DNA from 4 places in the Streptomyces sp. NPDC049541 genome. Region 1 is predicted to be linked to each of the others. Evidence: riboswitches for the same ligand, from Rfam matches in the RefSeq annotation. Region 1 holds a riboswitch; each other region holds the start of a gene.
What was found. A riboswitch is a leader RNA that binds a small molecule or an ion and turns the genes downstream of it on or off. The one in region 1 is predicted to bind thiamine pyrophosphate.

Region 1 (7,110 bases):
GCTGCATGACTGCCCCCAATGTCAGGTAACGGTTCCTGCACCGAGCAGGAACCGTATACCCCCCAGGGGTATTCCCGAACGGGTCAGGAGTCGCGCAGTTTCTTCAGCCGCTCCACATCGGCCGCATGTCCCTCCTTGCCGCCCGGCGTCTCGATGATCAGCGGTACGCCCTCGGTGGCGGGGTGGGTCATCAGCGCCCGGAAGGGGTCCTCACCGATGTGACCTGCGCCGATGTTCTCGTGCCTGTCCTTGTGCGCGCCGACCACGTCCTTGGAGTCGTTGGCGTGGATCAGCTTCAGCCGGCCCTCGCCGACCGTGTCCACCAGCAGATCGAGGGTCTGGTGCATGCCGTTCGGGCCGGTCAGGTCGTGGCCGGCCGCGAAGATGTGGCAGGTGTCCAGGCAGATCCCGAGCTTCGGATGGGCGTCCAGCGCCTCGAAGTACGGTCCGAAGTCCCAGGTCCGCGAGCAGAGCGAGGCGCCCTGCCCGGCCGTCGACTCCAGCAGCAGGAACGGATCGTCGTCATGGGTGAGCTCGTCCAGCAGCGGCAGCATGTACTGCCGTACCTGCTTCAGGGCAACCGACCGGTCCCGGCCGCCCGTCGCGCTGCCCGTGTGCACCACCACGCCGAGCGCCCCGATCTCCCGCCCGCGCCGCAGCGAGTGCCGCAGTGACTCCACCGACCTCTGCACGGTCGCCTCGGTGTGCGAGCCGAAGTTGATCAGATACGGGGCGTGGACGTACGCCGGGATCGACTCGGCCGCGCACACCTCGCGGAACTCCTCGTCCTGCCGCGGATCGCCGGCGGGCGTGGCCCAGCCGCGCGGGTTGGCGACGAAGACCTGCACGGTCTCGGCCTTCAGATCGTGGGCGTAGGACAGACCGACGGAGTGGAGACCACCGGCGACGGGGACATGGCCGCCGACGGGGTTGCGGGACTGCTGACTCTTCACCCGTTCAGGGTGTCATGCGCCGCGACCTGCTCCGTCACCGGATCTTGATGGTGATGGTCGACCCCTTGGGTGCCGTGTCCCCGCCCTTGACGGACTGGTTCTTGACGGTGTCGCCGAACAGGCCGAGCAGACCGCGGTCCTCCTCGACCTTGAAGCCGGCGTCCTCCAGGGCCTTGTGCGCGTCGTCCACGCTGTCGCCGGTGACGTCCGGGACCTCGACCATCTCCGGGCCCTTGGACAGCGTCAGCGTCACCGTGTCGCCCTCGGCGGCCTGGCTGTCGCCCGCGGGCGTCTGCGCCGCGACCTGGCCCTTGTCGTACTCGGAGTTGATCTGGGTGGAGGCGACCTTCACCGTCAGACCGGCGCTCTCCAGGTCGGCCTTCGCGTCCTGAAGGTCCTCACCGGTGACGTCCGGGACGTCCACCGGGCTGCCCTTGCTGACGACCAGCGCGATCGCCGAACCCGCGTGCCGCTTGGTGCCCGCCTCGGGGGTCGTGGAGATCACCGAGCCCTTGGGTACGTCGTCGCTGAACTGCCGGGTGACCATGCCGGGCTCGAGCCCGCTCTTCTTCAGCCGGGCCCTCGCCTCGGCCAGCGTCCGCGCCGACACATCGGGCACCCGCACGGTCTCCGGGCCGTCGGAGATGGTGAGCGCCACCGACCTGTTGTCACGGATGCGGGTGCCGGGCGCGGGGTCCGAGCTGATGACCGTGCCCCGCTGCACCGTGTCGCTGTACGCGTGCTTGACGGCGCCGAGGTCGAGGCCGGCCTTCTGCAGCTGCTGGGTGGCCTGCGTCTGGGTCTTCGCCAGCACGTACGGGACCTTGGTGAACTGGCCGGAGTTGATGTACCACACGCCCGTGCCGACCCCGAGTATCAGCAGTACGGCGACGAGGACCGTGAGCGGACCCCGCCGGGAGCGCGCGCCACGGCGCCGCGGCGGCAGCGGCGGGGGAGTCTCCAGGCGGCTCGTGCGGTGCAGGACGGCCTCGTCCTCGTTCACCGGCAGCGGGCGCGGCACCGTCAGCGCGCGCGGGATCACGCTCGTACGGTCCTCGGAGATGCGCCGGTGGTCCGCGGCGAGGGCCTGCGGCGGCAGCACGTCCAGCTGGTCCGGGCTGAGCGCGACGCGCACCTCGCGGGTCTGCGCGAGCAGCGCCACCGCGTCCTGCGGGCGCAGGCCGGGGGTGCGGGCGGTCGCCGACGCGACCAGCTCGTCCAGCCGGTACGGCAGCCCCGGCACGGCGGCCGACGGCGGCGGGACGTCCTCGTGGAGGTGCTTGTAGAGGACCGTCGCCGGGGAGTCCCCGCCGTGCGGCCGGTCCCCGGTCAGCATCTCGTACAGGACGACACCGCACGCGTACACGTCGACCCGGGGGTCGGCCGTGCCGTGTTCTATCTGCTCGGGAGCGAGGTACGAGACGGTACCGAGGACGGTGCCGGTGGTGTTGGTGACCGTGTCCACGGAACGCACCAGGCCGAAGTCGGCGACCTTGACCCGGCCGTCGTCCCCTATCAGCACGTTCTCCGGCTTCATGTCCCGGTGGACGAACCCGGCGCGGTGTGCGGCACCGAGGGCGGCGAGCACCGGCTCCAGGATGTCCAGGGCGGCGCGCGGCTGCAGCGCCCCGCGCTCGCGCAGCACGTCCCGCAGGGTGCACCCGGCGACGTACTCCATGGCGAGGTAGACGTACGACCCGTCGGTGCCCTGGTCGAAGACCTGCACCACGTTCGGGTGCGCGAGCCTCGCGACCGACTTCGCCTCGCGGATGAACCGGTCGACGAAGGTGCCGTCGGCCGCGAGCGTCGGGTGCATCACCTTCAGCGCGAGCACGCGGTCGAGGCGGGTGTCCAGGGCCCGGTAGACCGTGGCCATCCCGCCGACCGCGATCCGCGCGTCCACGCGATAGCGCCCGTCGAGCACCTGCCCGACCAGAGGGTCCTGAAGGGTCGTATCCACGCAGGTGAGTGTACGAGCCGTGACTGACAGGGCTGCCGGTTCGGGTGAGATCGGAGCGGGACTGCAGCCGACCTGTGACGGACGTCGCACCGACTTCCGGAACTTGTCGAACGCGAGTTCAGAACGCGGGGCGTTCGGGATCCAGGTGCGCGCGCCCCTCGTGCGGCGAGGACGCCTCCGCGAAATGGCGGCGCGGGATGCGGCCCGCCCGGTACGCGAGCCTGCCCGCCTCCACGGCGTGCTTCATGGCCTCGGCCATCAGCTGCGGCTCCTGGGCCCGCGTCACCGCTGAGGCGAGCATCACACCCGCACATCCGAGCTCCATCGCGAGCGCCGCGTCCGAGGCCGTACCGGCACCCGCGTCCAGGATCACCGGCACGCGCGCGTGCTCGGTGATCAGCTGGAAGTTGTGCGGGTTGCGGATGCCGAGCCCGGAGCCGATGGGCGAGCCGAGCGGCATGATCGCCGCGCAGCCGACGTCCTCCAGCCTGCGGGCGAGGACCGGGTCGTCGTTGGTGTACGGCAGCACGGTGAAGCCGTCGTCGACCAGGGTCTCGGCCGCGTCCAGCAGCTCGATCGGGTCCGGCAGCAGGGTGCGCTCGTCGGCGATCACTTCGAGTTTGATCAGTTCGGTGCCGAGCGCCTCGCGCGCGAGGCGGGCGGTCAGCACGGCCTCCCCGGCGGTGAAGCAGCCCGCCGTGTTCGGCAGTACCCGGATGCCGAGCTTCTCCAGGACGGACAGCACCGAGCCGTGCACCGAGGGGTCCACGCGCCGCATCGCGACCGTCGTCAGCTCCGTGCCGGACGCCACCAGCGCCCGCTCCAGGACGTCGAGGCTGGGGGCACCGCCGGTGCCCATGATCAGACGGGACGTGAAGGACGTACCGCCGATGACAAAGGGGTCGTCGGCCATGGGTCAGCCTCCTTGGACGGCGGTGAGGACCTCGACGCGGTCCCCCTCACGCAGGGACGTCGACGGCCACTGCGCGCGCGGGACGACGGTCTCGTTCAGGGCGGCGGCCACTCCGGAGGGTGCCGGGGTCAGCGCGCGTACGACGGTGTCGAGAGCCGTGCCGGGAGCGAACTCCCTGGGCTCTCCGTTGACGGAGATGTTCATGCGGGCTGCTCCAGAAGCGCGAAACGCTTGGGGGTGAACGGGCGTGCCTCGTCCGGGAGTTCACCGGTGGCCAGGGCGTGCGCCATGGCGTCGCCGGTGACCGGGGTGAGCAGCACGCCGTTGCGGTAGTGACCGGTGGCCAGCAGCAGACCGGGCAGTGCGGTCGGGCCGAGCAGGGGCGCGTTGTCCGGAGAACCGGGGCGCAGACCGGCCCGCGTCTCCGTCAGCGGCAGCTCGGTGATCCCGGGGACCAGCTCGTGTGCGTCACGCAGCAGCTCGTACACCCCGCCCGCGGTGACCGTCGTGTCCCAGCCCAGCTCCTCGCTGGTCGCACCGATCACCAGCTCACCGCTCTCGCGCGGCACCAGGTAGACATGGCTGCCGCGGACGACGGCGCGCACCGTGCGGCTCAGGAACGGCGCGTACCGCTTCGGCACGGTCAGCCGCAGCACCTGCCCCTTCACGGGGCGCACGGGTGGCAGCACCTCGTCCGGGACGCCCGGCAGCCGTCCGCTGAGGCTGCCGGCCGCCAGGACCACCTGGCCCGCGCCCAGCTCGGCGCCGTCGGTCGTGGTGACGCCGGTGGCCCGGTCCCGTACGACATGGAAACGCTCGGCCCAGGTGCGGTGGAAGACCACACCCGCGTGCTCGCACGCGGCCACCAGCGCGCGTGCCAGTCGCCGCGGGTCGATCTGGTGGTCTCCGTCCACCCGCAGGCCGCCGCGCACGCCCGGTGCGAGCATCGGCTCCAGGCGCCGGCACTCGCGCCCCGTCAGCCACTCCGAATCCAGGCCCGACTCCCGCTGCAGGGCGTGCAGTTCGCGCAGATGGGCGCGGTCGTCGGCGTCCAGGGCGACGGCGAGCGTGCCGCATTGGCGATAGCCGAGGTCCTGACCGGTGAGCTCGCTCAGCTCGGCCGCGAAGTCCGGGTAGCGGCGGGCCGACTCCAGATTGAGGCCGAGCAGGGTCTGCTCGCCGTAGTGCAGCTCCGTGACCGCGGCCAGCATCCCGGCGGCCACCTGGGCGGCCCCACCGCCCGGTTCGGGGTCCACGACGGCCGTGCCGAAGCCGCGCTGCGCGGCCCGCCAGGCCGTGACCAGGCCGATGATTCCGCCCCCGATGACGAGGACGTCTGACGTACGTGACGACATGGGCGTCCAGCCCCTCCCTTCGCCGGCATGACCCGGATCAGGTTCGTACGGTCGGAGGCCGCCAGCCTCCCTCTCAGCCCGGTGCGTCCGGGCTCCCGCGAGTGCTTGTACGTTGGCCACCCTAGCCCGACCCGCCGCGCCTCTGTAAGGGAGCCTTCCGTCATGCCCCGCTCGCTGGACGGCCTCGTCCTCGCCCCCGTCGCCGACCAGGCCCCAGGTCAGGTGGGCACCCGGACCCGGTTCACCTACCACGAGCAGGGCGGCGAGGTCTGGGCCGAGTACGCGGGCGGCGACGTCGTGCGCGGGCATCTGGTGGGTACGCGGTCAGGTGACCGGCTGGACTTCCGGTACGTCCAGCTGAAGAACGACGGGACGACCTCCTCGGGGCACTGCGTCTCGGCCGTCGTGGAGCTGCCGGACGGGCGGGTGCGGTTGGAGGAGACCTGGGAGTGGGAGTCGCAGTCGGGCAGCGGGACCAGTGTTGTGGAGCAGGTCACTGAGCACGACTCCTGACTGACGAATAGTCAGTTGTCTATGGTGATCAGGTGAGTGAGCAGACGCGGGAAGTGAGCACGTCACCGGCGCGGCGCGTGGTCGTCGTCGGCGCGGGCATGGCCGGTGTCCAGACGGCCGTCGCCCTGCGCGAACAGGGCTTCACCGGCACCGTGACGGTGATCGGCGCCGAGCCCCATCAGCCCTACGACCGGCCGCCGCTGTCCAAGGCCGTCCTGCTCGGCAAGGCCGAGGGCTCCGCCTTCGACGTCGACTTCGAGGCGCTCGGCATCGAACTGCGGCTGGGGTGCGAGGTGCTCGGCGTGCGCCCCGGCGAGCACGAGCTGGACACCGAGACCGGGCCCGTGCCCTACGACGTCCTGGTTCTTGCGACCGGCGCCGAACCGATCACGTTGCCGGGCACGGAGGGCGTGCCCGGGGTGCATCTGCTGCGCACCCTTGACGACGCCGAGCGGCTGCGGCCCGTGCTGGCCAGGCAGCACGACATCGTGGTCGTCGGCGCGGGCTGGATCGGCGCGGAGTTCGCCACCGCCGCGCGCGAGGCGGGCTGCGCGGTGACCGTCGTCGAGGCCGCCGACCGGCCGCTCGCCGGCGCGCTGCCCGCGGAGGTGGCCGCACCGATGGCCGCCTGGTACGCCGACGCGGGCGCCGAACTGCGTACGCACGCGCGCGTGGCGCACATCGAGCCCGGCGCGGTCGTCCTCGACGGCGGCTCCCGGCTGTCCGCGGGCGCCGTCGTGGTCGGCATCGGCGCCCGCCCCGCCACGGCCTGGCTGCCCGGCTCCGGCATCGAGCTCGGCGCGCACCGCGAGGTCGTGGCCGACGCCCACCTGCGCACCTCGGCACCGGACGTCTACGCCGTCGGCGACTGCGCCTCCTTCCCCTCGGGACGGTATGGCGAGCGCCTGCTGGTCCACCATTGGGACAACGCCCTCCAGGGCCCGCGCACGGTGGCCGCGAACATCGTCGGCGAGGCCACCGGCGCGCCCCCCGCGGTCTACGACCCGGTCCCGTACTTCTGGTCCGAGCAGTTCGGCCGCTTCGTCCAGTACGCCGGTCATCACACCGCCGCAGACACGACCCTGTGGCGCGGAGACCCGTCGGGGCCCGCCTGGTCCGTCTGCTGGCTGCGCGAGAGCCGCCTGGTCGCCCTGCTGGCGGTCGGCAGGCCGAGGGATCTCGCGCAGGGCAGACGGCTGATCGAGGCGGGCACCCCGATGGACCCCGAGCTGCTGGCGGACCCGGCACGGCCCTTGAAGACGGCCACGGCGTAGTACGCGGAACGGCGGCCACGACGGGGGGTGAAACCCCAGGTCGGACGCTTCTGGCTTCCGACTGTCGGTGCGGGATGGCAGGCTTGACTCCGTGACCGAGATTGACGCAAAGATCGATGCTCTCGTCCCCGCCTGGCTCACC
Region 2 (7,110 bases), on a different contig from region 1:
GGTGTCGGCTTTGTCATCGCTGGACGATGAACAGGCGGTGAGGATGGCGAGCAGGGAGATGGTGAGTGTGATGGTGGCGCGGGTACGCATGTGTCCCCCATGAAGCGGTGTGCCGGAGGGGGCATGGTGCCACGCCGGACATGGTTGGGGCCCCGCCCGGGGGAATTCGGCGGGGCCAGGGGACCAGTCTGCCCGGCAGGCAAGGGGACTGGGACGCCAAGGTGCTGGCCCCGGCGGAGATCGCGGCGCGACTGGGCATCACCGAAGGCGAGCTGTGCGTCCCTACGACGTACGAGTTCCTGGCGGACGGCAGGCGGGGACGGCCCGTCGAGACAGCGGACATCGTCGTGCCCGCCGCTCACTGCGAGATCGTCTACGAGATCCCGATCAACCGCTGACGGGACAGAGCCGCCTCATGCCGTAGGCCCTCGGCTCGTATCGTGACGTCATGCGCAACGAGCGGCACGATGAGCGGCTGTCGGACGAGGAGTTGGAGCTGTTCCTCCAGTACCTCCACAGGTTCGCGAACCATGACCTTGATCTCTTCGCCCTCATGCAGATCGGCGATCCAGAGCACCCCGCCTACGTGTCCTTCAGCAGGAAGCCGGAAGCGGGTGTCGCCCCTTCGGCCTACCGGCGGCCGTAGACCCACGCCGGGTCACGTCGAATGCGTGTCGAAGTCGCCGGACCTCCGCGCTCAGCATCCGGAACCTGCCAGGTCCGGCCCACTCATCCGGTGGTCAGTTCAAGCGCCTTCCAAGCGCCTTCCAAGCGCTTGGCTTCCCGTCGGCCAAGAGTGGCTCAGCTGTGTGCAGCGCCGGGGCCGACGGCGAAGCCTTCGGACTGGTCCAGGTGGAAAGGTGAGCCCTGCTGCGTAGGGGACCAGCCCTGACGGAGAGCCGACGCGATAGCGGCGGCGACGTCGCTGGGCAGAACCGGGACACTTGGCGCACCGAACCAGTTGCTGGCATGAGGCTGATTCGTGGTGACGACCAGGGTCGTGCCAGGGGTGTCCGCGTGCTGCACCGCGTACGTGCACGGTCGATCACAGAGAGCCTGGTCGTACGTGGGCCGGCGGCGCAGGCGCCAGTGGTAAGTCGTGCCGTCGACGACGATGCGTCGCGAGCCCTTGCGGCCGATTGCCATGACGCCCCCGTCCCCTGGAATGGCAGCGATGCTAGCTGGTCAGACCATGGATGATCCGAGAGTTTCGGGCCGTCTCTGGGCCGTCCGAGGCCGCTCAGCGGTGACGCATGACGACCACCAACGGCAGGTGTCCTCGCTCACAGTCGCAGGTCACATGAGTTGATCTGCGACACTGGTACAGCCATGCCTAAGCCCGGAGAACTCACTTTCGTCGCCCCCCGCGGAGCCAAGAAGCCGCCGCGGCATCTTGCCGATCTCACGCCCGCCGAGCGCAGGGAAGCGGTGGCCGAGATCGGCGAGAAGCCGTTTCGTGCCAAGCAGCTGTCGCAGCACTACTTCGCGCGGTATGCGCACGACCCGGCGGAGTGGACCGACATCCCGGCCGGTGCGCGCGGCAAGCTGCAGGAGGCGCTGCTTCCCGAGCTGATGACGGTCGTACGGCATCTGTCGACCGACCAGGGGACGACGCGCAAGACCTTGTGGCGGCTGTTCGACGGGACGCTCGTCGAGTCGGTGCTGATGCGCTACCCGGACCGGGTGACCATGTGCATCAGCTCGCAGGCCGGGTGCGGGATGAACTGCCCGTTCTGTGCGACCGGGCAGGCCGGGCTCGACCGGAACCTGTCCACCGCCGAGATCGTGCACCAGATCGTCGACGGGATGCGGGCGCTCAGGGACGGAGAGGTGCCCGGCGGCCCGGCCCGGCTCTCCAACATCGTCTTCATGGGGATGGGTGAGCCGCTCGCCAACTACAAGCGTGTGGTCGGGGCCGTCCGGGCGCTCACCGATCCCGCCCCCGACGGGCTCGGGCTGTCGCAGCGCGGCATCACCGTGTCGACCGTCGGTCTGGTGCCCGCGATCCACCGGTTCGCCGACGAGGGCTTCAAATGCCGGCTCGCCATCTCGCTGCACGCGCCGGACGACGAGCTGCGCGACACCCTCGTCCCCGTCAACACGCGGTGGAAGGTGCGCGAGGTCCTCGACGCCGGGTTCGAGTACGTCGAGAAGAGCGGGCGGCGGCTCAGCATCGAGTACGCGCTCATTCGCGACATCAACGACCAGGCCTGGCGCGGTGACCGGCTCGGGCGGCTGCTCCGCGGCAAGCCCGTCCACGTCAACCTCATCCCGCTGAACCCGACGCCCGGCTCGAAGTGGACCGCCTCCCGGCCCGAGGACGAGAAGGCCTTCGTCGAAGCCATCGCCGCGCACGGTGTGCCGGTGACGATCCGGGACACCCGGGGGCAGGAGATCGACGGGGCCTGCGGCCAGCTCGCGGCCACCGAGCGGTAACCTGAGCCCGTACGTACATCTTCATATTCCGACAGGGGAGCGCCACAGCGCTGAGAGTGCGGCAACCGGGCCGCAGACCCTCTGAACCTTGCCCAGGTCATTCTGGGTAGGAAGTTCGGTCTTCACTCGAGCTGTTGCGCCCTGCCCGGGAGCCGCTGGAATGCTCCGGCACTCCCGGGCAGGGCCGCGTCTCTTCCTGGTCAGCCAGGAGGAATTCAGTGCACACCAAGACGTTCGTGGCCGCCGCGGTCGGCCTCGGTCTCGTCACGTTGGCCGCGTGCGGTTCGTCGTCGTCCGGCAGCGAGGACTCCGGCGGCTCCAAGACCGTCACCCTCGTCAGCCACGACTCGTGGGCCGTCTCGAAGAACGTCCTCGCGGACTTCGAGAAGCAGTCCGGATACAAGGTCAGGGTCCTCAAGAGCGGCGACGCCGGTCAGGCCGTCAACAAGGCCATCCTCACCAAGGACAACCCGCAGGGCGACGTCTTCTTCGGCGTCGACAACACCCTGCTCTCGCGGGCCCTCGACAACGGGCTGTTCCAGTCGTACGAGGCGAAGGGCGCAGACCGGATCCAGGCGCAGTACCGGGTCGACCAGGCCGAGCACCGGGTCACCCCGATCGACTCCGGTGACATCTGCGTCAACTACGACAAGGCGTACTTCAGCAAGCACAAGCTGGCACCGCCCCAGTCGTTCGACGATCTCGTCAAGCCCGCGTACAAGAACCTCCTCGTCACCGAGAACGCCTCCACCTCCTCGCCAGGCCTCGGCTTCATGCTCGGCACCGCCGCCAAGTACGGCGACACCGGCTGGCAGGGCTACTGGAAGAAGCTCAAGGCGAACGGCGTGAAGGTCGTCGACGGCTGGGAGCAGGCCTACAACGAGGAGTTCTCGGGGTCCGCGGGCGGCAAGAAGGCCAAGGCGGACCGGCCGCTCGTCGTCTCCTACGCCTCCTCGCCGCCCGCCGAGGTCATCTACGGCAACCCGAAGCCGAAGACCGCGCCGATCGGAACCTCGTACGGCACCTGCTTCCGGCAGATCGAGTACGCCGGGCTGCTCAGCAACGCCCGGAACACCAAGGGCGGGAAGGCGTTCATCGACTTCCTGGTCGGCAAGGAGTTCCAGGAGGACATGCCGCTCAACATGTTCGTCTACCCGGTGATCGAGGGCGCCCAGGTGCCGCCGGAGTTCGTGAAGTTCGGGCAGCCGGCCAAGGACCCCGAGACCATGGCCCCGAACAAGATCGCCGCCAGCCGTGACCAGTGGGTCAAGTCGTGGACGTCACTCGTACTGAAGTAGCCGTCCGCGCAAGGCGGACGGGGAGCGCGGTGCGGCTCGGTCTGATGGCCGTGCCGGTCGCGTTCTTCGCCGTCTTCTTCGCCTGGCCCGTCGCCGCGATCGTGGCGCGCGGGCTCAAGGTGGACGGGGTGTGGCAGTTCGGGCGGATCGTGGACGTCGTCACGCAGTCCGACATCCGGCACGTCCTGTGGTTCACCACCTGGCAGGCGCTCGCCTCCACCGCGCTCACGCTCCTGGTCGCGCTCCCCGGCGCGTATGTCTTCGCGCGCCTCGACTTCCCCGGCAAGCAGGTGCTGCGGGCCGTCGTCACCGTCCCCTTCGTGCTGCCGACGGTCGTCGTCGGTACGGCGTTCCTGGCGCTGGTCGGGCGCGGGGGACTGCTCGACGAGCTGTGGGGCGTACGGCTGGACACCACCGTGTGGGCCATCCTGCTGGCGCATGTCTTCTTCAACTACGCCGTGGTCGTACGGACCGTCGGCGGCCTGTGGGGGCAGCTCGACCCACGGCAGGAGGAGGCGGCGCGGATGCTGGGCGCCTCGCCGTTCAGGGCCTGGCGGAAGGTGACACTGCCGGCGCTCGGGCCCGCCGTCGCCGCCGCCGCGCTGATGGTCTTCCTGTTCACCTTCACCTCCTTCGGCGTGGTGCAGATCCTCGGCGGCCCGACCTTCTCCACCCTCGAGGTGGAGATCTACCGGCAGACCTCGGAGATCTTCGACCTGTCCACCGCCGCCGTGCTCACGATCGTCCAGTTCGTCGCCGTCGGCGCGATCCTCGTCGTGCACGCCTGGACCGTACGGCGGCGGGAGAGCGCCCTGCGGCTCGTGGACGCGAACATCACGGCGCGACGGCCGCGCGGGGCCGGGCAGTGGGCGCTGCTGGCCGGGGTCCTCGGCACCGTCGCCGTGCTGCTCGTCCTGCCGCTGGCCGTGCTGGTGCAGCGGTCCCTCGGTGCCTCCGGCTTCGGCTACTACCGGGCCCTGACCCATGACGACGGCGGGACCTTCCTCGTGCCGCCGATCCAGGCCGTCGGCAACTCGCTCCAGTACGCCCTCGCCGCGACCGCCATCGCCGTGGCGATCGGCGGTCTGGCCGCCGCGGCGCTCGCGCGGCGGGACGCGGGACGGCTGGTCCGTGGCTTCGACGCGTTGCTGATGCTGCCGCTGGGGGTCTCCGCCGTGACGGTCGGCTTCGGGTTCCTGATCGCGCTGGACAAGCCCCCGCTCGATCTGCGCAGTTCGTGGATTCTGGTGCCGCTCGCGCAGGCGCTGGTGGGCGCCCCCTTCGTCGTACGGACCATGCTGCCCGTGCTGCGTGCCGTGGACGCGCGGCTCAGGGAGGCGGCGGCCGTGCTCGGGGCGTCGCCGTGGCGGGTGTGGCGGGAGGTCGATCTGCCGATGGTGCGGCGGGCGCTGCTGGTCGCGGCCGGGTTCGCGTTCGCGGTGTCCCTGGGGGAGTTCGGGGCGACCGTGTTCATCGCGCGGCCGGACAATCCGACGCTGCCGGTCGCGGTGGCGCGGCTGCTCGGCCGACCGGGTGATCTCAACTACGGCCAGGCGATGGCCCTTTCGACGATTCTGATGGTGGTGTGCGCGGTGGCGCTGCTGGTCCTCGAGCGGCTGCGCACCGACCGGAGCGGGGAGTTCTAGATGCTGCTGAGTCTTGAGGACGCGACCGTGCGGTTCGGCGGGCGGGCCGTGCTCGACGCCGTCGGCCTCGATGTCGCCGAACACGAGATCGTGTGCGTGCTCGGGCCCAGCGGCAGCGGCAAGTCGACGCTCCTGAGGGCGGTTGCCGGGCTCCAGCCCCTGTCCTCCGGGCGGGTGCTGCTCGACGGACGCGACCAGACGGGGGTGCCCGCGCACAAGCGGGAGGTGGGCCTGATGTTCCAGGACCATCAGCTGTTCCCGCAGCGGGACGTGGGCGGCAACGTCGCCTTCGGGCTGCGGATGCACGGCGCCACGCGCCCTCAACAGGACGAGCGAGTACGGAAGTTGCTCGAACTCGTCGGGCTGCCGGGCGCCGCACGCCGCGCCGTCGCCTCGCTCTCCGGAGGTGAGCAGCAGCGCGTCGCACTCGCCCGTGCGCTCGCGCCCAGCCCGCGGCTGCTGATGCTGGACGAGCCGCTCGGTCAGCTCGACCGCTCGCTGCGGGAGCGCCTCGTCGTCGAACTCCGGGAACTCTTCGGGCAGTTGGGGACCACGGTGCTCGCCGTGACGCACGACCAGGGCGAGGCCTTCGCGCTCGCCGACCGGGTCGTGGTGATGCGTGACGGCAGGATCGCCCAGTCCGGTACGCCGTTGGAGGTGTGGCAGCGTCCCGCGGACGAGTTCGTGGCCCGCTTCCTCGGCTTCGACAACGTGGTCGAGGGCATGGTGGGCGGAGAGGCCGCGGACACCCCCTGGGGCAAGCTGCCGGTGCCCCAGGACGCCCCGCAGGGCACCCGCACACTGCTCGTGCGGCCCGCCGGCGTCCGGCTCGTCCCCGCCGACGAGGGCCTGCGCTGCACCGTGGCCGCCCGCACCTTCAAGGGCACTCATGTCGCCGTACAGGTGCAGCCGGAGGAGGCGCCGCGGCTGGAGGCGGCGGTGGCGCTGCGGGAGGCGCCGGAGGTCGGGGACGCGGTCGGGGTGGAGTTCGACGCGGCGGAAATCGTGGTGCTCGGTTGAGGCATCCCGTCTAGGGTGCGCGGGATGACACTTCTTGAGCATGATCGCTACTGCGAGGAAATCGCCCACCAGGTGGAGCAGTTGAGGGCGGTGGTGACGAGCGGCGCCGATCTGACCGCGACCGTGCCGACCTGCCCGGACTGGACCCTGGAGATGCTCGTCCTGCACATGGGCGGAGCCCTGCGCTGGTCCGGGACGCTGGTGCGCACCCGGGCACAGGAGAACATCCCCGACGAGGACGTACCGCGCGGCGACGGCCCCGAGACCCCGGGTGACGCCGCCGCCCTCGACGCCTGGCTGGCGGAGGCCGGCGAGCTGGCCGTGGGCGCTCTGCGCGAGGCCGGGCCCGACGCGAAGGTGTGGGGCTGGGCCGGGTCCCGGACCGCAGGCTTCTGGGCCCGCCGCATGGCCCACGAGATCACCGTGCACCGTGCCGACGCCACGCTTGCCGCGGGGCTGCCGTACGAAGTGGTCCCCGAGATCGCCGCGGACGCGATCGACGAGTGGCTGGAGATCGTGGGGTGGGTGGGGCAGGAGGAAAGGAAGGAAGCGCCGGTCGGCGCCGGAGAAAGCATTCACCTCCACGCCACCGACACCACGCCCGAGTCGAATGCCGAGTGGGTGATCGAGGGCACTGAGGACGGCTTCGCCTGGCGCCGCGGCCACGAGAAGGCAGCCGTCGCCCTGCGCGGACCGCTCACCTCGCTGCT
Region 3 (7,110 bases), 260 kb from region 1:
GGGGCCGCGGCCGACGCGCGGGGTCGGGCCGCCGAAGGGGAGGCGCAGGGTGCGGGAGGCGAGCAGCCAACGGCCGTCGACGCGGCGGAAGCTGTCCTCGTAGTGGCCCACCTGGACGGGAGGCCCGGCCGGGACCATGCCGCCCGTCCAGCCCTCGATCCGGTACGTCGTGAAGTACGACGTGGCCTCGGCCGTGTCCGCCGAGGTCACCGTCACACGGATGTTGGACATGACCCGCCGCGAGAGCTTGTCGGCGGGCCGTGCGCCGAAGTACTTCCGCAGCGCCTCCCGCCCCTCGGACCGCCTCCCGTCCCCCGGAGGCGGCCACTCCCACCAGCCGTCCTCCGTGAACAGCTCGGCCACGGCGGCCGGTTCGCCGAGGTCCAGGCGGTGGACGAAGTCGAGGATCAGACGCTCGCAGGCACGTTCGGCGAGGAGTTGCTGCAACGGGTTCATGGGACCGTTGGTACCAGCGGCGGATCACCGTGCGCGACCGCTTCACACCGCCACGTACGTCACCGGCTCGCTCCCCGCCACCGCCTCCGCCCGCCCCAGCTTCACCAGCCGCCGCAGATGCGCCTCGGCCTCCGAGACCGCGATGTTCCGCGACCCGTCCGGGATCTGGGCCCAGGGCCGGTTCCACTCCATCCGCTCGGCGAGTTGCCAGGGGGTGAGCGGCTCCACCAGGAGGGACTGGAGGCCGGTGAGGCGCTCCTCGTGATGGTCCAGCAACTCCCGGACGCGGGCGGGCGCGTCGGCGAACACGTGCTGGTGGGCGGGGAGCACCTCGGCGGGGGCGAGACGGCCGACGCGTTCGAGGGAGTCGAGGTAGTCGCCGAGGGGGTCGGTGACCGTGGTGTCGTCGGGGTCCTCGTACAGGCCGATGTGCGGGGTGATCTCGGGGAGCAGATGATCGCCGGAGAACAGCCGCCCGTGGCCCGGGAGTCGGTCCGGGTGCTGCTCCTCCAGGTGCAGGCAGACATGGCCGGGGGTGTGCCCCGGCGTCCAGATCGCGCGCAGCCGGCGGCCCGGGAGGTCGAGCAGCTCGCCGGGGACGATCTCCCGGTCGGGCAGGGCGGGGGAGAAGACCGGCAGGGTGGTGCGGGGCGCCGCGTCGCGCAACGGCGCCACGTGCTCCTCGGGGGCGCCCGCGGCGACCAGCTTGGCGGTCATGTACGCGAACCAGCGCCCCGGCCGGGTGTCTCGGGTGCGCCGCACGATCGCCGTGTCCGCGGCATGCATGGCGATCCAGGCGCCGGACGCCTCACGCACCCTGCCGGAGAGGCCGTGGTGGTCGGGGTGGTGGTGGGTGATGACCACACCGTGCACCTCGCCCACCGCCGTACCGCAGGCCACCAGCCCCTCGACGAGTGTGTCCCAGGAGGCGGGGGCGTCCCAGCCGGTGTCGACCAGTACGGGGCCGCGGTCGGTGTCGACGACGTAGACCAGCGTGTGGCCGAGCGGATTGTCCGGAATGGGGACCTTGATCGACCGGACGCCTCCGCCGTGGTCGTACACCTGCGTCATGGGCTCCCCAATCACCGCGAACCGGCCACGCTCGGCCCACTGCTGCGCCATTCCGGGGGACAACCCCCCGGACCCCCAGCAGAAAAGCAGGTCAGCCACGGCGGCCGACGCGGACATCGCGAGGCAGGCACGAGTATAACTAGAACGCGTTTCGATAGGAGCCCAAGTCACCTGTCCACGCGGTCAACTCGTGTGCGGTCCGTGGACTCCTCCGAGGGGAACTGGTATCAGTGCCGTATCTGATGAACCGTCAGAGACAGGCGCTTCGGGGAGGCAGTCGGCCATGACCGAGCTCGTGGAACACGGACAGCTGTTCATCGGCGGGGAGTTGACCGACCCCCTCGGCAAGGACGTCATCGAGGTGGTCTCGCCGCACACCGAGGAGGTCATCGGGCGGGTGCCGCACGCCTCTCGGGAGGATGTCGACCGGGCCGTCGCCGTCGCCCGCCGTGCCTTCGACGAGGGGCCCTGGCCGCGGATGACGCTCGACGAGCGGATCGAGGTCGTCACCCGGATCAAGGACGCGATCGCCGTACGGCACGAGGAGATCGCCCGAGTGATCTCCTCCGAGAACGGGTCCCCGTACTCGTGGAGCGTGCTCGCGCAGGCGCTCGGCGCGATGATGGTGTGGGACGCGGCGATCACCGTCGCCCGGAACTTCACGTACGAGGAGCGGCGCGACGGTGTGCTCGGGAAGATCCTGGTGCGGCGTGAGCCGGTCGGGGTCGTGGCGGCCGTGGTCCCCTGGAACGTCCCGCAGTTCGTGGCCGCCGCCAAGCTCGCGCCCGCGCTGCTCACCGGCTGCACGGTGGTGCTCAAGCCGTCGCCCGAGTCTCCGCTGGACGCCTACATCCTGGCCGACATCACCCGCGAGGCCGGTCTGCCGGAGGGTGTGCTGTCGATCCTGCCCGCGGACCGCGAGGTCAGCGAGTACCTGGTCGGACACCCAGGGATCGACAAGGTCGCCTTCACCGGTTCGGTGGCCGCGGGCAAGCGTGTGATGGAGGTGGCGTCCCGCAACCTCACCCGCGTGACACTGGAGCTGGGCGGCAAGTCGGCGGCGGTCGTCCTGCCGGACGCGGACGTGGCCACCACCGTCGCGGGCGTCGTCCCGGCGGCCTGGATGAACAACGGCCAGGCGTGCGTGGCCCAGACCCGCATCCTGCTGCCGCGCTCGCGCTACGACGAGTTCGCCGAGGCCTTCGCGGCCGCGGCGAGCGCCCTGGTCGTCGGTGACCCGCTGGATGCGGCGACCCAGGTCGGCCCCCTCGTCGCCAGGCGCCAGCAGCAGCGCAACCTCGACTACATCCGCATCGGCCAGGAGGAGGGCGCCAAGATCCTCACCGGCGGCGGCCGCCCGCCGGGCCTGGACCGCGGCTGGTACGTCGAGCCGACCCTCTTCGGCGACGTCGACAACTCGATGCGCATCGCGCGGGAGGAGATCTTCGGCCCGGTGATCTGTCTGCTCCCGTACGGCGACGAGTCCGAGGCCCTGAAGATCGCGAACGACTCCGACTACGGGCTCAGCGGGAGTGTCTGGACCGCGGACGTGGCTCACGGCATCGAAGTCGCACGCCAGGTCCGCACCGGAACGTACTCCGTGAACACCTTCAGCCTCGACATGCTCGGTCCGTTCGGCGGCTACAAGAACTCCGGCCTGGGGCGGGAGTTCGGACCCGAGGGCTATGGCGAGTACCTCGAACACAAGATGATCCATCTCCCGGCCGGCTGGGAGGGCTGAGCGACCATGGGCGACCGCTGGCACGTCGAGGTCGACCGCTCCCTCTGCATCGGCTCGGCCCAGTGCGTCCACCGCGCTACCGGGGCCTTCCGCCTCGACTCCGCCATGCAGTCGCACCCCGTCGAGCCGGAGCCCGACGCCAACGAGCGCATCCTGGAGGCGGCGGAGAACTGCCCGGTGGAGGCGATCGTGATCACGCTGTTGGGGAGCGGGGAACCCGTGTTCCCGCCGGAGGAGTAGAGCCCCGAGCAGGACCCGAAAAGAGTCCGAAAAAATCTACTTTCAGGGGTTTCATTCCCGGTCGGGCGTTCTATTCTGGGAATTGGCCTACGGGACGAGTGAGGGAGTCCGAACCGGAGTAGCCGATTCTGGCGTGAAGCAGTCAGTCCGCTGGGACCGACGTCGACGGTCCGGGCTGAGAGGCCGGAAGGCCGTGGATCGCGAGGTCCGCGACTGGAAGGCGACCTCCACTACCTGACCCGGGTAACGCCGGCGAAGGGAACCCGTCTCGTAGGTCCTTTGCGTGCCCGATACGCTCCTGCGGTTGCCGTAGGAGCGATCAGGGGCGGGGAAGCGTGCGCAAGGCCGAGGCCGGACAGCTGATCAAGCAGGCTCGTGAGGCATGGAAGGCCGAGGAGTGGTTGCGCGCCGCCGGCCTCTACGAGCAGGTGCTCGCCCGTTTCCCGGACGAGAAACCGAGCGCCGACTGGTGGTACGACGCGGCGCTCGCCCACAAGTTCCTGCGGAACTGGGCGAAGGCGTACGAGCTCGGACGCGAGGCCGCGGCCCGGGCGCCGCGCGGCGAGGGCGACCCCGCGTACTGGAACCTGGGCATCGCCGCGACCATCCAGCGCGACTGGGCGACGGCCCGCGACGCCTGGGCCGGCTTCGGCATCGACCTCCCCGACGGCGAGGGCGAGATCGTCGGCGGCTTCGGCAACGCCTGCGTGCGGCTCGACACCGGCGGCGAGCGCGAGGTCGTGTGGATCGAGCGGCTGTGCCCGACACGCGGGCGGGTGGTGAACGTGCCGGTGACCGGCGGCCGTCGGTACGGCGAGATCGTCGTCCACGACGGCGAGCCCAAGGGGGAGCGGATCCTCGACGGCGTGACCTTCCCCGTCTTCGACGAACTGCTCCTCTTCGAGGCCTCCGAGTTGCCCACCCTGGAGGTGACCGTGGCGGCCGGCGAGACGGACGACCTGCGGGCCCTGCTCGACCTGTTCGGCGAGCACGGCTACGGCGCCGAACCGGCCAGCAGCGTTCGCGTGCTCTGCGCCTGCTGCAGCGAGGGCACCCATCAACAGGAACGGAGCCTGCCGTCAGGTGCCCAGACGGTGTCCCTCGCGGCCCCCGAGGAGGACGCCCGACGGCTGCTCGCGCAGTGGGCGGACGGCGCGGCGATCGGGCGCAGCTGGAGCGGGCTGGCGACGGTCGGCTGAGACGCCGCCGTTTCGGGTGCGGCTAGGACGGTTTTTCGGACGCCGTCGGATCCGTCAGGTCGATCAGCCGGCACACCGTCTCGATGTCGATCTTGACCTGGGCGATGGAGGCACGGCCCGAGAGCCAGGTGATCAGGGCCGAGTGCCAGGTGTGCTCGATGACCCGGACCGCGGAGAGCTGCTCGGCGGTCGGGTTCTCCAGGCCCATCGCGTCCAGGATGATCACGGTGGTCTGGCGGGAGACCTGGTCCACCTCGGGCGACACGCTCCGGTCGGCGAAGGTCAGCGCACGCACCATCGCGTCGGCCAGATGCGGCTCGCGCTGGAGCGCACGGAAGGCCCGCATCAGCGTCTCGGCGACCCGCTCGGCCGCCGTCTCGCCCTGCGGCGGCTTCTTCCGCAGCGTGCCGTGCATGTGCTCCAACTGGTCCTGCATGGTGGCGACCAGCAGATGGATCTTGGACGGGAAGTAGCGGTACAGGGTGCCCAGCGCCACCTGCGAGGACTCGGCCACCTCACGCATCTGCACCGCGTCGAAACCACCCCGGCTGGCCAACTGCGCGCTCGCGTGCAGGATGCGCCGACGACGCGCCTCCTGCCGCTCCGTGAGGGGCGGGGAGGCCGGCTGCGAGGTACGTGCTTCCACCTTGGCCACCTTCGCTTGCGCAGGCATGGATCCCGTTCCGTGACAGTCGGTGAGGGCTGGTGATCGCACCGAGTTTGGCAGGGCCCCGGCCGTGGCGCGAATCACCTGATCCACTGCTCACCGCGCCCCTACCTGCCGGTAGATTCAGAGCCTCCTGGACGATCAAGTCTGAAACTTGTTCTAGATTAGCGTCCCGGCGTAATCTCGCGGGACAGTGCAGGCAGAAGGGGGCCCAGAGTGACCGCTGAGGCCAGTCAGGCGGGTCCCCAGGAGGACCTCGCCGCCGACGGCGAGCGACCGCTCCACATCGCGCTCCTCACCTATAAAGGGAACCCGTTCTGCGGCGGACAGGGCGTCTACGTCCGCCATCTCTCCCGCGAGCTGGCCCGCCTCGGCCACCGCGTCGAGGTCATCGGCTCCCAGCCCTACCCCGTGCTCGACGAGGGCGAGGACTACGCCGGCCGGCTGAGCCTGACCGAGCTGCCGAGCCTCGACCTCTACCGTTCCCCGGACCCCTTCCGCACCCCGGGGCGCGACGAGTACCGCGACTGGATCGACGCGCTGGAGGTCGCGACCATGTGGACCGGCGGCTTCCCGGAGCCGCTGACCTTCTCCCTGCGCGCCCGCCGCCACCTCCGCGCCCGCCGCGGCGAGTTCGACGTCGTGCACGACAACCAGACCCTCGGATACGGCCTGTTGGGCGATGTGGGCGCCCCCCTGGTGACCACCATCCACCACCCCATCACCGTCGACCGGCAGCTGGAGCTGGACGCCGCCGAGAACTGGCAGCAGCGCTGGGGCAAACGGCGCTGGTACGCCTTCACCCGCATGCAGAAGCGCGTCGCCCGCCGCCTGCCCTCGGTCCTCACCGTCTCCGGCACCTCGCGCGCCGAGATCATCGACCACCTCGGCGTACGGGACGACCGTATCCACGTCGTGCACATCGGCGCCGACACCGACCTCTTCTCGCCCGACCCGTCCGTCCCCGTGGTGCCGGGCCGGATCGTGACGACGTCCAGCGCGGACGTCCCGCTCAAGGGCCTGGTCTTCCTCGTCGAGGCGCTCGCCAAGGTCCGCACCGAGCACCCGGACGCCCACCTCGTCGTCGTCGGCAAGCGCCCCACCGAGGGGCCCGTCGCCCAGGCCATGGAACGCTACGGCCTCGAAGGCGCCGTCGAGTTCGTCAAGGGCATCTCGGACGCCGAACTCGTCGACCTCGTCCGCTCGGCGGAGGTCGCCTGCGTACCGTCCCTGTACGAGGGCTTCTCCCTGCCGGCAGCCGAGGCGATGGCCACGGGCACGCCGCTGGTCGCGACGACCGGCGGCGCGATTCCGGAGGTCGCCGGGAGGGACGGGGAGACGTGCCTGGCGGTGCCGCCGGGTGATCCGGGGGCGTTGGCGGCAGGGCTGAACCGTCTCCTGTCCGACCCGGAACTGAGGGCGCGGCTCGGTCGCGCCGGGCGTGAGCGGGTGCTGCGGCACTTCACCTGGGCGCGCGCCGCCGAGGGCACGGTGGCCCGGTACCGAGAGGCGATCGGCGGCTCCGCCGCCAGGAATCCCGGCCGCTTCGCGGCCTCAGAGGCTGTCTACTCCGAAAGCAGGGCCACGTGCTGACCGTCGACTTCTCCCGGTTCCCGCTCGCCCCGGGCGACCGCGTCCTGGACCTCGGCTGCGGCGCCGGCCGGCACGCGTTCGAGTGCTACCGGCGCGGCGCCCAGGTCGTGGCGCTCGACCAGAACGGCGAGGAGATCCGCGAG
Region 4 (7,110 bases), on a different contig from region 1:
GTGCCGGCCGTGTGGGGAAGGGGATGTGCGCGTCTCACCGGCCGAACCCGACTCCCTGGCAGAGGTCCTGATCCGGCTTCAGGTCGGCCGCGACCAGGCGCTGTTCCGTGCGTCCACGGCGTCGCTCATCGCGTTCCTCGACCGCACCGACAAGCTGGTGCCCCTCGGTCAGGAGGGCTCCCTCGCCGACTTCGACGCCCACCTCGACGAGGCCCTGGACCGCATCCTGGCGGAGGAGCAGAGCGCGGGCTGAGACGGGACGGCGGGGGCCGGCCGGAACGCTTCTGCGTGGGACGCGGAGGACGCAGTAACGCTTCTCCGTGTCTCCATGTGCACGGCAGCTGGAGTCCGTCCCGCCCCGACCGTCTGTTCATGCGTGCCCGAGTGGCCCTCGCCTCACCGCTTGCGCCGTCGGCCCCGTCCGGCGCGCGCCGCGGCAGGTGCTGCGCCCGCGGTGCCCGCGACCTGCTCCGGTCCGGGACGGTCGGCCGCGACCACCAGTGCCGCGAGGAGGGTCGTGACCGGCACGGAGGCGACCAGGCCGATCGAGCCCACCAGCGTGCGTACGATCTCCTCTGCCACCAGTTCGCTGTTGGCGACCGTCCCCACGCCGCTCTGTGCGATGGAGAAGAGCAGCAGCAGGGGCAGCGCGGCGCCCGCGTAGGCGAGGACGAGGGTGTTGACGACGGATGCGATGTGGTCGCGGCCGATGCGGATGCCCGCCCGGTACAGCCCCCGCCAGCCCATCGACGGATTCGCCTCGTGCAGCTCCCAGACCGCCGACGTCTGAGTGACCGTCACGTCGTCGAGGACACCGAGCGAACCGATGATGACACCGGCCAGCAGCAGGCCGCTCATGTCGATCGACGGGTACAGGCCGTGGATCAGACCGGTGTTGTCGTCCGTGTTGCCGGTCAGGGCGGCCCAGCCGATGAACTCGGAGCCGAGCAGGCCGATCAGGACGAGCGAGAGCAGCGTGCCCAGCACCGCCACGGAGGTGCGGGCCGACAGACCGTGACACATGTAGAGCGCGATCAGCATGATGGCGCTCGATCCGATCACGGCCACGAGCAGCGGATCCGAGCCCTGCAGGATCGCGGGCAGGATGAAGAAGGTCAGCACCATGAAGCTGACGGCCAGCGCGATCAGGGCCATCACTCCGCGCATCCGGCCCACCACCACGACGGCGAGCGCGAAGATGCCGGCCAGCAGCGCCATGGGAAAGCGGCGGTTCACATCCGCGACCGAGTACTGCAGGTCCTTCGGCGCGGAGGGCTCGTAGGCGGCGACGACCTTCTCACCCTCGTGCAGTTGCCGAGACTGGTCCGGCTGCACGATCTCGGTGAACGTACGGCCCTTGTCCTTGCCTGTGTCGACGCGGATCGTCGCCTTCTTGCAGGTGCCCTTCGCCTGCTGTTGGGCGGAGGAGCCCTCGGCAGTGGAGGTGTCCCCTGTCGGAGTCTCGCCCGAGGCGTTCACCGACTTGCAGCTCACGCTCACGACCTCGACGACCGTCGCCTGCTGGGTCTGCCGGTCGAAACCCACACCGGTGCGCTGGTGCGGCGGGGCGCCGCCGGGCCACAGGACCACGAGCCCGACCGCCACGGCCGCGGCAAACGGGATGAGGATGGCGGCGATGACCTTGCGCAGGTGCTTGGAGACGGGGGCCGCAGGACCGTGGCTGTGCGAGTGACCGTGCCCGCCACCGGAACCATGGCCGTGCCCGTGCCCCCCACCGGAACCATGGCCCCCGCCGTCTCCGGAGCGGTGTCCGCGGGGCGGCTCCGGAGGAGGGTAGGAGGGCTGATGTGTCGTGGTCACCGCCAGATCATCGCAAGAACGACAGGGGCCCTCTGTTCAGCGCGCCCGAATTGACGCTAGCGTGGAGGCACCTTTGCACACGCGGGAGCTCGGAGCACCGGGCTGAGAGGGCGCTGACCTCCGTCCCAGCGATGTTTCACGTGGAACATCACCGAAGTCGAGTGATGTTCCCCACGAAACGTCGACAGACGGAAGCCGCTGCGTCGACCGCCGAACCTGTTACCGGGTAATGCCGGCGTAGGGAGTAGGTCTCATGACCAACAAGGACGCACGCACGCCTGCCTCCAACCAGGACGAACAGCCCCTTCAGGGCGAATCGTCCCAGGAGGCCGGGAAGTCCATCGGCTGGCACAAGGCGTATGTCGAGGGCTCACGCCCTGATCTGCGGGTGCCGGTCCGTCAGGTGCATCTCACCAACGGGCAGTCGGTCACGCTGTACGACACCTCGGGCCCGTACACCGATCCGCTCGTCGACACCGATGTGCGCAGGGGACTCGCTCCGCTGCGCGAGAACTGGATCATCGCGCGCGGTGACACCGAGGAGTACGCGGGCCGTCCCGCCCGTCCCGAGGACGACGGGATCAAGCACACCTCTCCACGAGGCGGTCTGCGCAACCTCGATGCGGTCTTCCCGGGTCGGCCGCGCCAGCCGCGCCGCAGTCGCGACGGCCAGGCGGTCACGCAGCTCGCGTACGCCCGCCGCGGAGAGATCACGCCGGAGATGGAGTACGTGGCTATCCGGGAGAACGTCTCGCCCGAGGTGGTCCGCGAGGAGATCGAGGCGGGCCGCGCGGTACTGCCGGCCAACGTCAATCACCCGGAGATCGAGCCGATGATCATCGGCAAGCGGTTCCTGGTGAAGGTCAACGCCAACATCGGCAACTCCGCGGTGACGTCCTCCATTGAGGAGGAGGTCGAGAAGATGACCTGGGCGACCCGCTGGGGCGCCGACACGGTCATGGACCTTTCCACGGGCCGCAACATCCACACCACGCGTGAATGGGTGCTGCGCAACTCCCCCGTCCCCATCGGCACGGTGCCGCTCTATCAGGCCCTGGAGAAGGTGGACGGCCGCGCCGAGGAGCTCACCTGGGAGATCTACAAGGACACCGTCATCGAGCAGGCCGAGCAGGGCGTGGACTACATGACGGTCCACGCGGGCGTCCGTCTGCCGTACGTCCCGCTCACGGCGAACCGCAAGACCGGCATCGTCTCGCGTGGCGGTTCCATCATGGCCGCGTGGTGCCTCGCGCACCACAAGGAGTCGTTCCTGTACGAGAACTTCGAGGAACTCTGCGAGATCCTGGCCGCCTACGACGTAACGTACTCGCTGGGCGACGGCCTCAGGCCGGGGTCGATCGCGGACGCCAATGACGAGGCGCAGTTCGCGGAGTTGCGCACGCTCGGGGAACTCAACCGGATCGCCAAGCGTTTCAACGTACAGACCATGATCGAGGGCCCGGGACACGTCCCGATGCACAAGATCAAGGAGAACATCGACCTTCAGCAGGAGATCTGCGATGAAGCTCCGTTCTATACGCTCGGCCCGCTGACCACGGACGTCGCACCGGCGTACGACCACATCACCTCCGGCATAGGTGCCGCGATGATCGCCTGGTGGGGCACGGCCATGCTCTGCTACGTCACGCCCAAGGAGCACCTGGGCCTGCCCAACCGTGACGACGTCAAGACCGGTGTCATCACCTACAAGATCGCCGCCCATGCAGCCGACCTCGCCAAGGGGCACCCCGGGGCGCAGGAATGGGACGACGCGCTGTCCGACGCCCGCTTCGAGTTCCGGTGGGAGGATCAGTTCAACCTCGCCCTGGACCCCGAGACGGCACGGGAGTTCCATGACGAGACCCTCCCGGCGGAGCCGGCCAAGACCGCCCACTTCTGCTCGATGTGCGGGCCGAAGTTCTGCTCGATGAAGATTTCCCAGGACATCCGCCGCGAACACGGCGGAAGCCGTGCCGAGATCGAGCAGGGCATGGCCGAGAAGTCGAAGGAGTTCGCGGCCGCGGGCAACAGGGTGTACCTGCCGATCGCGGACTGACGTATGCCGGGGTGAGTCGCTTCCCTGACGTGGAAGACGGTCCCGCTCCTCGGTGTGAGGTGCCGTGCGGCGGAGCCGTCGGCGCTGTCGGTGTTCGGCTTGCGCTCCCCCTGCGGGCCCTGACGGGCCTTCTGATGCGGGGGGCGCAAGCCGACGGTTACTCCGGCTGGTGTTCCGGGCCTCCGAAGTCCGGGCTGGTGTAGTCCGGGCTGGTGAAGCTCGGGCGCGGGCTGGGGGTCGAGCCGTCGTCCGGGCTGCTGAAGCCCGGCCGGTCGTAGCCGAGGTGAGGCATGCGGCTGGTCGACGTCGGCGGAGTCGCGGTGTGCAGCGCCGCGGCGGTGCCGGGGTCGGCGAGTGCCTCCCTGAGGAACGGCATGATGCCGCGCTCCAGGAGCGCTTCGCGCCAGGCTTCTTTGGCCGCGGCCACTTCCCCGCTCAGCTCGCCGTACGGTCCGGACTCGAGCGAGGGCTGGTTGCGCAGGGCGGTGAGCAGCAGCCCGACAGCGGCGACGAGGATCGCGGCCGCGGTCATGGCACCGAACACCCAACCGGCGGTGATCATGGTTTTGCCAAACACCTGTTTGGGTTCCAGTGACTTGATGATGTACCCGACGAGCAGGAAGATCACCGCAGCTGTTCCGGCGAGGACGGGGGTGAGGACGGCGGCGACGGCGACGGCGCCCGCGCCGGCCGGCTCGGCGGCCTCGCCGAGGGTGGTGGCGAGCCCCGCTGCCGCCGCGCCCGGCTCCGCAGAGCCGGATTCACGGGTGGACGGCGGGGTGGACGACGCCGGCTGGCGCAGTTCCTCGCGGACCTTCACGTAGTGCTGGTACTCGGCCGCAGCGGCCACCGTGATGAGTGCGGTGGCGTTGAGCGCCATCGTGCGCAGCTGTTCGGGGTTGAGCCGCTTGCCGACAGCGGCCAGTTCCGGGCGGTTTGGGGCGGAGCGCAGCGCCTCATCGAGGACCCGCTCGTACTCCTGGCGGTCCTCGCTCAGCAGGTGCTGCGGAACGCTGTTCATGTGCATCCCCCGATGCTCCGTAGGGCTTGGGGCTCGCATGCCAACGAGCCGTCGGGCAGAAACGGAGGGGAGCCTGCTACGGATAAGCCGATGGTAGAGCGGTGACGGCACACGGTGACAGGGGGTTTGAAGAAATTGGGCCCTGGCCTGCGCCGTTTGTCGCGGTTCCGCCCTGGGGGGACACCTGCCCTGTGAAGGGTCAGATATCCAGCGGCAGTTGCTGGACCAGCAGCTTTCCGGCCATGGTCACTCCGCCGTCCATCGCGATGGCGAGTCCCTCGGCGTAGACGTGCGGTCCTTCGACCACAGGCCCTGCGCTGTCCTCGCCCTCCTCGGAGCCGACCTCGCCCAGCAGATACGGAATGGGGCTGTGACCGTGAACAATCCGCGTGCCGCCGTACGTATCCAGCAGGGAGCGTACGGCGTCTGCACCGCCCTCGTCGCGGAAGGAGAACCGCTTGGTGAACTTGCGGAACAGATCCCAGCATTCGTCGGCGTCGTTGCGCGTGAGCGTTTCGCGGACGGTGTCGTTGACCGCCTCGATCGAATCGCCGTAATCCAGGTAGGCGGTGGTGTCCGAGTGGACGAGCAGATAGCCGTCGACCTCCTCGACGGCGTCCAGGCGGGCCATCCACTGCAGGTGATGGTCCTGGAGACGGTCCATGTCGGTCTTCTGGCCGCCGTTGAGCAGCCAGGCCGCCTGGAAGGTGGCGGTGCCCGCACCGGAGTTGACGGGGGTGTCGCCGAACCGCTTGGCGCCCAGCAGCAGCAGTTCGTGGTTGCCCATGAGGGCCTTGCAGTAGCCACCGGCCGCGGCCGCCTCCGCGGACAGCCGCATCACGAGGTCGATGACGCCGATGCCGTCCGGGCCGCGGTCGGTGAAGTCGCCGAGGAACCACAGCCGGGAGGTGCCCGCGCACCAGTTGCCCGCGGCGTCGACGAGGCCCTGCTCCTGGAGGGCGGCCACCAACTCGTCGAGGTAGCCGTGCACATCACCGACGACGTACAGCGGGCCCGCGCCGTCCGTCTGCTGCGGGATGGGGAGGGGCGCGGGGTCGACGGGCACCTGAAGCGTGTCACCCCGGTTGATGACCGGCAGGTCGCGCTGCGTCGGGGTGTACCCCTCCGGGTGGTCGGCCGGCTCCTCGACGGGTCTGGCGACGTCGCCGGGGTATGTGCTGTGGCCGTACGGACCGGTCTCGTGGACATACGCCGGTACCCGGAAGTCGCGCAACGTCGCCGTCCGCTCCGTCTCGGGTCCCTGACCGGCCCCCTGAGTCATCAGACCCCTCCACCATCGCGCCGCATCTGCACCGCTTCGGACTGCCTGGTCGCAGCGGCCCGCGGTGTCGTGGGCCCATCATAGGAATGCCGATCGCGCCATGTGATGACCCAGGGGTGGTGAATCGGAGGAAGAGTCCAGTTCACCGCGGCTTTCGCCCCGATTGGGCAGGGCTTCGACCGCCTGCTGACGGCCTTGGTTCTACTTCTCTTCGGGCGACCGCGGCGCGCTGACGGTCGTACGCGGCGGACGTCGCTGGGACGAGGTACGCACGATCAGCTCCGTCGGTATCACCTGCTCGACCGGTTGGTCCGATTCGACCCCCTCGATCGCGTCGATGAGGAGCTGCACCACGGCCGTGCCGATGCGGCGCGGCTTCAGGGAGAGCGTGGTGATGGGCGGTTCGGTGTTGGCGTACACGGTGGACTCGCTGCAGCAGACCAGAAGCAGGTCGTCCGGTACCCGCAGGCCGTAGCGGCGGGCCGCGGCGAGCAGGTCGGTGCCGTTCGGGTCGAACAGGCCGTAGACGGCGTCGGGCCGGTCGGGGCGGGCGAGCAGCCGGTCGGCGGCGACGGCGCCCGCGCACGGGTCGTGCGCCGGGTAGGCCTCGTACACCGGGTCCTGTCCGACGCGTTCGCACCAGCGCAGATACGCCGTGGTCGACAGGTGGGTGTACGTGTCGGTCGAGGTTCCCGTCAGCAGTCCGATGCGGCGCGCTCCGGCGTCGGCCAGGTGGTCGAGGATGCCGAGTACGGCGGCTTCGTGGTCGTTGTCGACCCAGGCGGTGACCGGGAGGGAGCCGGCCGGGCGGCCGTCGGAGACGACGGGCAGGCCCTGCCGGACCAGTTCGCTGACCACCGGGTCCTGGTCGGAGGGGTCGATGACGACCGTGCCGTCCAGTGCGACGTTCGACCACACGTCGTGGCGGGA

Region 2: linked by a shared signal. The riboswitch ahead of ACIBW9_RS30605 (thiamine ABC transporter substrate binding subunit) and the one ahead of thiO (glycine oxidase ThiO) in region 1 are both predicted to bind thiamine pyrophosphate.
Region 3: linked by a shared signal. The riboswitch ahead of ACIBW9_RS03980 (tetratricopeptide repeat protein) and the one ahead of thiO (glycine oxidase ThiO) in region 1 are both predicted to bind thiamine pyrophosphate.
Region 4: linked by a shared signal. The riboswitch ahead of thiC (phosphomethylpyrimidine synthase ThiC) and the one ahead of thiO (glycine oxidase ThiO) in region 1 are both predicted to bind thiamine pyrophosphate.

What each region holds. Positions count from the first base shown of each region.
Region 1 is NZ_JBITLY010000001.1:1,131,726-1,138,835, forward strand. Features, by position in the region: gene ACIBW9_RS05160 (DUF4396 domain-containing protein) at 1-7, opposite strand, end outside; gene ACIBW9_RS05165 (deoxyribonuclease IV) at 84-953, opposite strand; gene pknB (Stk1 family PASTA domain-containing Ser/Thr kinase) at 988-2,913, opposite strand; gene ACIBW9_RS05175 (thiazole synthase) at 3,032-3,826, opposite strand; gene thiS (sulfur carrier protein ThiS) at 3,830-4,030, opposite strand; gene thiO (glycine oxidase ThiO) at 4,027-5,181, opposite strand; TPP riboswitch at 5,179-5,290, opposite strand; gene ACIBW9_RS05190 (hypothetical protein) at 5,344-5,694, shown strand; gene ACIBW9_RS05195 (NAD(P)/FAD-dependent oxidoreductase) at 5,727-6,968, shown strand; gene ACIBW9_RS05200 (Rv2175c family DNA-binding protein) at 7,060-7,110, shown strand, end outside.
Region 2 is NZ_JBITLY010000009.1:141,656-148,765, reverse strand. Features, by position in the region: gene ACIBW9_RS30630 (hypothetical protein) at 1-90, opposite strand, end outside; partial or broken gene ACIBW9_RS30625 (hypothetical protein) at 195-398, shown strand; gene ACIBW9_RS30620 (hypothetical protein) at 449-646, shown strand; gene ACIBW9_RS30615 (hypothetical protein) at 802-1,146, opposite strand; gene rlmN (23S rRNA (adenine(2503)-C(2))-methyltransferase RlmN) at 1,330-2,436, shown strand; TPP riboswitch at 2,460-2,567, shown strand; gene ACIBW9_RS30605 (thiamine ABC transporter substrate binding subunit) at 2,655-3,734, shown strand; gene ACIBW9_RS30600 (ABC transporter permease) at 3,779-5,380, shown strand; gene ACIBW9_RS30595 (ABC transporter ATP-binding protein) at 5,381-6,400, shown strand; gene ACIBW9_RS30590 (maleylpyruvate isomerase family mycothiol-dependent enzyme) at 6,425-7,110, shown strand, end outside.
Region 3 is NZ_JBITLY010000001.1:867,070-874,179, forward strand. Features, by position in the region: partial or broken gene ACIBW9_RS03960 (nuclear transport factor 2 family protein) at 10-456, opposite strand; gene ACIBW9_RS03965 (MBL fold metallo-hydrolase) at 499-1,527, opposite strand; gene ACIBW9_RS03970 (aldehyde dehydrogenase) at 1,811-3,268, shown strand; gene ACIBW9_RS03975 (ferredoxin) at 3,275-3,508, shown strand; TPP riboswitch at 3,599-3,786, shown strand; gene ACIBW9_RS03980 (tetratricopeptide repeat protein) at 3,844-4,707, shown strand; gene ACIBW9_RS03985 (TetR family transcriptional regulator) at 4,730-5,380, opposite strand; gene ACIBW9_RS03990 (glycosyltransferase family 4 protein) at 5,591-6,967, shown strand; gene ACIBW9_RS03995 (class I SAM-dependent methyltransferase) at 6,961-7,110, shown strand, end outside.
Region 4 is NZ_JBITLY010000003.1:195,576-202,685, reverse strand. Features, by position in the region: gene ACIBW9_RS13200 (SsgA family sporulation/cell division regulator) at 1-253, shown strand, start outside; gene ACIBW9_RS13195 (YibE/F family protein) at 397-1,821, opposite strand; TPP riboswitch at 1,893-2,082, shown strand; gene thiC (phosphomethylpyrimidine synthase ThiC) at 2,075-3,877, shown strand; gene ACIBW9_RS13185 (hypothetical protein) at 4,035-4,904, opposite strand; gene ACIBW9_RS13180 (metallophosphoesterase) at 5,098-6,180, opposite strand; gene ACIBW9_RS13175 (LacI family DNA-binding transcriptional regulator) at 6,382-7,110, opposite strand, start outside.